DNA from 2 places in the Actinomadura sp. 9N215 genome. Region 2 is predicted to be linked to the other one. Evidence: predicted binding sites of a transcription regulator. Region 2 holds the regulator's gene; the other holds the start of a gene.
The links. The regulator HspR, encoded in region 2, represses chaperone genes until heat shock. The targets are predictions, from matches to a motif close to ANTTGAGTCNNNNNGACTCAANT.
Positions count from the first base shown of each region.

Region 1 (3,417 bases), on a different contig from region 2:
GTTCAGTCGGGAGTCTGGGGGGCGTGGGCGCGGGCGGTTTGGACGGCGCGGTTGCTCAGGGTCCGCCAGGCGGATGCGGTGAGTGTGGCGGTGCAGGCGAGTCCCAGCCAGAAAGGGGCGGTCAGGCCGAAGTGGTGTGCGAGGACGCCGCCGAGGACGGAGCCGAGGAACATGCCGCTGTTGGTGACCAGTCGGTAGGCGCTGTGGACGCGTCCAAGCAGGCGGGCGGGGACGATCTGCTGGCGCAGTGAGGCTCCGATGGTGGAGAAGACGATCAGGTGGAGGCTGAGGAGCGCGAACAGCCCACCCGCGACGATCGCGCTGTGGGTCAGGGCCAGCCCGAGGTGGACCAGCATCTCGATGATCAGACCGGTGCGCAGTGTGGTGCCGGTGCCGAGCAGGGCGATGATTCGACCGGCGGTCAGGCCTCCGATGACTCCTCCCACGGCGCCGGCGGTGAGGAGGAATCCGTAACCGACCGGGCCGACGCCGAGCCGTTCGCGGGCGATGAGGACGGCAATGGAGAACACCGCGCCCAAGCCCAGGTTGGATAACCCGACGGTGACTGACATGGTGCGCAGGAGCCTGTGGTGTGCCAGCCAGCCAAGGCCTTGGCGGATCGCGCCGTGGAAGGTCGTGTGCGATGGGCTGGTCGAGGCGCTGAGCGACCGGTGTGGGGCTCTTGTGGGCAGCGCGCTGATCAGGATCGCGGCGGCCAGTAGGGCGAGGGTGTCGAGTGTGAAGGGCGCCCATGCCGCCATGGCGAACAGCACTCCGCCGAGCGGTTTGGCGAGGAGTTGCTGGCTGAGCACGGTTGCTGCCTGGAGCCTGCCGTTTGCGCGTTCCAGTTGGGTGGTGTCGATGATGAAGGGCAGCAGCGCTATGGACGCGTTCTCGAACAGCAGGCCGACGCAGCCGACCGTGAAGAAGGTCGCGTAGAGCAGTGGCAGTGAGGCGTGCCCGGCAGCGGTCGCCGCGGCGAGGAGGCCCAGAGCGGCCGCGCGGACCAGGCAGGCGGCGATCATGACGCGACGGCGGTCCAGCCGGTCGACCAGCGCTCCGCCGGGCAGCGCGAACAGCATCAGGGGAAGCTGATGGGCGATCATGAGCCCGGCAATCTGGACGGGGTCGCGGGTGAGGGAGGCGGCCAGCAGGGCCGCGGCGATCTGGGTGGTGCCGTCACCCAATCCAGACAGGGTGCTCGCCGCCCACAACTTCACGAAAGGGCGCCCAAGCTTCCGGCTCTGGCCTGATGTCCGGCGCGGCCCGGCCGAGTGGTTGCCTCCCGTGTTTATTCTGGGCTCGGCCATGCGGTTTATGACGCTGATCGTTCAGGGCTGGTTCGTCTGCCCAGGCTCATCCACCGGCGTCTAGGTACCACTGGCGCGGTGTGCGTTTACGTATTCGGCGGGGGACAGCGTGCCGGGCCCGGCGCCGGCGGGCAGCCCAGTCACCACCTCAACGACATGGCGCTCCCACTCCTTTGCCGCTGCGAGCACTTCGGAGGGAAGCGTCGAGCAGACCGAACGGTTCGAGTTCGGGAAGCGGTTCACCGTCGACCGCCGGCGAAGACGTCCTGCAGCCTCCCAGCCGCCCGCGAGGACTCGGGGTTTGATCGCTGAGAGCGAACGTTGCTGAGGAAACAAAAAGCTGCTCCGTTTTCTTGAGTGTGGATGACTCAACTTACGGTTGGGTCCTCTAGACGGACTTGGAGCTGAGCATGAGCGAGACCCTGACGCTGCCGGTGCTGCCCCTGGACGACGGGGCCGTTCTGCCCGGCATGGTGGTGCCGCTGGATCTGTCCGAGAGCACCGAGGTGCGCGCCGCCGTGGAGGCGGCGCGGGCCGCGGCGCAGTCCAAGGGGCCGGGCGTCCGGTCGGCGAGCAAGCCGCGGGTGCTGCTGGTGCCCCGGCTGAACGGGCAGTACGCCGGTGTCGGCACCCTCGGCGTGATCGAGCAGGAGGGGCGGCTGCCCGGCGGGGAGCCGGGCGCGGTCGTCCGCGGCGTGCAGCGCGTGCGGATCGGCACCGGGACGACCGGTCCCGGCGCCGCGCTGTGGGTCGAGGGCACCCTGATCGAGACGCCGCCGGTGTCCGGCGGACGCGCGCAGGAGCTGGCCAAGGAGTACAAGAGCCTGGTCAGCGCGATCCTGCAGAAGCGCGGCGCCTGGCAGGTCGTGGACATCGTCCAGCAGATCGACGACCCGTCCACCCTGGCGGACAACGCCGGATACGCGCCCTACCTGTCGGACGAGCAGAAGATCGAGGTCCTGGAGACCCCGGACGTCGTGGAGCGGCTCACCCTGGTCATCGGGTGGGCGCGCGACCACCTCGCCGAGCTGGACGTGGCGGAGACGATCCGCAAGGACGTCCAGGAGGGCATGGAGAAGACGCAGCGGGAGTTCCTGCTGCGGCAGCAGCAGGAGGCCATCCGCAAGGAGCTGGCCGAGCTGAACGGCGACCCCGCCGACGAGGAGGACGACTACCGCGCCCGGATCGAGGCCGCGAACCTGCCCGAGAAGGTGCGCGAGGCGGCGCTGAAGGAGGTCGACAAGCTGGAGCGGTCGTCCGACGCCTCGCCGGAGGGCGGCTGGATCCGTACATGGCTGGACACCGTCCTCGACATCCCCTGGAACGACCGTACCGAGGACGCCTACGACATCACCGGCGCCAGGGAGATCCTGGACGCCGACCACGCCGGGCTAGACGACGTCAAGGAGCGCATCGTCGAGTACTTGGCCGTGCGTAAGCGGCGTGAGGAGCGCGGCCTGGGCGTCGTGGGCGGACGCAGGAGCGGTGCGGTGCTCGCGCTGACCGGGCCCCCTGGCGTCGGTAAGACGTCGCTTGGCGAATCGGTCGCGCGGGCCATGGGACGCAATTTCGTGCGGGTCGCGCTGGGCGGCGTCCGGGACGAGGCCGAGATCCGCGGTCACCGCCGTACGTACGTCGGCGCGCTGCCTGGACGGATCGTCCGCGCCATCCGCGAGGCCGGCTCGATGAACCCGGTCGTCCTGCTGGACGAGGTCGACAAGGTCGGCGCCGACTACCGCGGCGACCCGACGGCGGCGCTGCTGGAGGTTCTCGACCCCGAGCAGAACCACACGTTCCGGGATCACTACCTGGAGGTCGAGCTCGACCTGAGCGACGTGCTGTTCCTCGCCACGGCCAACGTGGTGGAGGCGATCCCCGGGCCGCTGCTCGACCGGATGGAGCTCGTCCAGCTGGACGGCTACACCGAGCACGAGAAGGTCACGATCGCCCGCGACCACCTGCTGCCGCGCCAGCTCGACAAGGCGGGTCTGGAGGCGTCCGAGGTGGACTTCGGTGACGACGCGCTGCGGCTGCTGGCGGCCGAGTACACGCGGGAGGCGGGCGTCCGGTCGCTCGACCGGTCGATCGCGCGGGTGCTGCGGAAGGT
Region 1 covers NZ_JBIRBA010000030.1:79,868-83,284, forward strand. Annotated here, with positions in the region: gene ACH34T_RS36410 (MFS transporter) at 3-1,310, opposite strand; gene lon (endopeptidase La) at 1,721-3,417, shown strand, end outside.
Region 1: a site for HspR is predicted at 1,662-1,684, ahead of lon (endopeptidase La). Genes of this name have one in related genera too.

Region 2 (3,417 bases):
CGCGGTCGCCGAGCCCGACCCGTCCGCCGAAGCGTCCGCGGACGACGAGAAACCGGCCAAGGACGCCAAGAAGGCCGGGAAGGCGGACAAGGCCGACCCGGACGAGACGGGTGACGAGCCCGGTGACGACGGCGAATGATCCCCTGGCCCTCGCCGGGGGTTCCGGGGATCGTCTCCCCAGAGGAAAATCCGCGGGCCCGTCCCGTCCGGGGCGGGCCCCGCGGGGTCGCGTGAAGACATGTGGCAAGTGGCGATAGCAGAGAGCGGGGCGCCGTGAGCACCAAGGACTACCTGGAGAAGGACTACTACAAGGTCCTCGGTGTCGCGAAGACGGCCTCGCAGGAGGAGATCAAGAAGTCGTACCGGAAGCTGGCCCGCAAGTACCACCCGGACGCGAACAAGGGCGACACCGAGGCGGAGGACCGCTTCAAGGAGGTCTCCGAGGCGTACGACGTCCTGTCCGACGACAAGCGCCGCAAGGAGTACGACGCGGTCCGGTCGATGCCGGGCGGTTTCCGCGGCCAGCAGGGCGGCGGGTTCCCGTTCGACCTCGGCGACCTGTTCGGGCAGGGCGGCGGCGCGGGGACGCAGACCGGCACCGGCGCGGGCGAGCGCATCGGCGACCTGTTCGGCGGCCTGTTCGGACGCGGCGGCGGCACCCGCACGACGGGGACGGGCACCCGGCGCGCACGCCGGGGCGCGGACGTCGAGACCGAGGTGACGCTGCCGTTCGGACGCGCGATGAACGGCGTCACCGTCCCGATCAAGCTGACCAGCGAGGCGGCGTGCAACAGCTGCCGCGGCACCGGCGCGAAGGCGGGGACCGTCCCGCGGGTGTGCCCGAACTGCGAGGGCACCGGGCACGAGACCCGCAACCTCGGCAGCTTCGGGTTCCAGGAGCCGTGCAAGGAGTGCCACGGCCGGGGCCTCGTCGTCGACGACCCGTGCCCCACCTGCCACGGCAGCGGACGCGCGACCGGCACCCGCACGATCCAGGCCCGCATCCCGGCGGGCGTCGCCGACGGCCAGAAGATCAGGCTCAAGGGCAAGGGCGCGCCGGGCGAGAACGGCGGCCCGCACGGCGACCTGTACGTCCACATCAAGGTGACGCCGCACAAGGTGTTCGGCCGCACCGCCGACAACCTGACGCTGACCGTCCCGGTGACGTTCCCGGAGGCGGCGCTCGGCGCGGAGATCCGGGTGCCGACGTTCCAGGGGCAGCCGGTCACGCTGAAGCTGCCGGAGGGCACCCCGAACGGCCGCAGGTTCCGCGTGAAGGGCCGCGGCGCGACCCGGCGGGACGGCACGAAGGGCGACCTGCTCGTCACCGTCGACGTCCAGGTGCCGCAGAAGCTCGACGACCAGGCGCGGGAGGCGCTCGTCCGGCTGCGCGAGTCGGGCTCGGGCGACGACCTGCGGTCCGACCTCGTCCAGCAGGCCAGGCAGGAGTGAAGCCATGGACCCCTTCGGCGACGAGACACCGGTCTACGTGATCTCGGTGGCGGCCCAGCTGTCCGGGCTGCATCCGCAGACGCTGCGGACCTACGACCGGATGGGCCTGGTGTGCCCGGGCCGGACGGCGGGACGGGGCCGCCGCTACTCGATGCGCGACATCGTGATGCTCCGCGAGATCCAGCGGCTCTCGCAGGAGGAGGGCATCAACCTGTCCGGCATCAAGCACATCCTGGAGCTGCAGCGCGACAACGTGCGGCTCCGCGAGGAGCTCGGCAAGGCGCACGCCGCGCTGGACGAGCTCGCCAACGAACTCGAATCGACCCGTGCCGTCGCGGCGCGGCTGGCGCAGCAGCGGAGGCACGGGGAGCCGGGCGGCACTCCCGGCTCCGACCTGGTGCCGATCAGGCACACGAGCGTCGTCGTCTGGCACGAGCGCAACCGGGAATAGGGGGGCCGGTGGACTACAAGCTCACGCAGAAGAGCCAGGAGGCGGTGTCGATCGCGGTCCGGCGGGCCGCGGCCGAGGGGCATCCCGAGGTGGAGCCGCAGCACCTGCTGTCCGCGCTGATCGCGCTGACCGACGGCACGGCGGTGCCGCTGCTGGAGGCCGTCGGCGCCGACTGGAAGGCGATCAGGAGCCGGGCGGAGGAGCAGCTCGCGGCGATGCCGAAGGCGCAGGGCTCGACGGTGTCGACGCCGCGCCTGTCCGGGCAGCTCCAGCGGTCGATCAACACGGCGGCGAACCGGGCGAAGCAGCTTGAGGACGACTACGTCTCGACCGAGCACCTCCTCGTCGGCCTCGCGGCGGACGGCGGCCCGGCCGCGGGCCTGCTCAAAGAATTCGGCGCCACACCCCGGGCGTTGCTGGACGCGTTCGAGAAGGTCCGCGGCCACGCCCGCGTGACCAGCGAGAACCCGGAGGGCACGTACCAGTCGCTGGAGAAGTACGGCGTCGACCTGACCGCCGCCGCCCGCGACGGACGCCTCGACCCCGTCATCGGACGCGACTCCGAGATCCGCCGGGTCGTCCAGGTGCTGTCCAGGCGGACGAAGAACAACCCCGTGCTGATCGGCGAGCCCGGCGTGGGCAAGACCGCCGTCGTCGAGGGTCTCGCGCAGCGGATCATCGCGGGCGACGTCCCCGAGTCGCTGCGCGGCAAGAAGCTCATCTCCCTCGATCTCAGCGCGATGGTCGCGGGCGCGAAGTACCGGGGCGAGTTCGAGGAGCGGCTGAAGGCCGTCCTGAACGAGATCAGGCAGAGCGAGGGGCAGGTCGTCACGTTCATCGACGAGCTGCACACCGTCGTCGGCGCGGGCGCGGCCGAGGGCGCGATGGACGCGGGCAACATGCTCAAGCCGATGCTGGCCCGCGGCGAACTCCGCATGATCGGCGCGACCACGCTCGACGAATACCGCGAGCGCATCGAGAAGGACGCGGCCCTGGAGCGCCGCTTCCAGCAGGTCTTCGTCGGGGAGCCGTCCGTCGAGGACACGATCGCGATCCTGCGCGGCCTCAAAGGACGCTACGAGGCCCACCACAAGGTGCAGATCAACGACTCGGCCCTCGTCTCGGCGGCCGCGCTCTCCGACCGCTACATCACGTCGCGCTACCTCCCCGACAAGGCGATCGACCTGGTGGACGAGGCGGCATCACGCCTCCGCATGGAAATCGACTCACGCCCAGTAGAGATCGACGAACTGCAACGCACCGTAGACCGCCTCAAAATGGAGGAGATGAACCTGTCCAAGGAGACGGACGAGGCGTCCAGGCAGCGCCTCGACCGGCTCCGTGCCGACCTGGCCGACAAGCAGGAGCACCTCACCGGCCTCGTCGCCCGCTGGGACAAGGAGAAGGCCAGCCTGAACCGCGTCGGCGAGATCAAGGAGCGGATCGACCAGCTGCGCGGCGAGGCCGAGCGCGCCCAGCGCGACGCCGACCTGGAGACCTCGGCCCGCCTCACC
Region 2 covers NZ_JBIRBA010000003.1:407,793-411,209, forward strand. Annotated here, with positions in the region: gene grpE (nucleotide exchange factor GrpE) at 1-139, shown strand, start outside; gene dnaJ (molecular chaperone DnaJ) at 274-1,452, shown strand; gene ACH34T_RS07340 (heat shock protein transcriptional repressor HspR) at 1,457-1,903, shown strand; gene clpB (ATP-dependent chaperone ClpB) at 1,912-3,417, shown strand, end outside.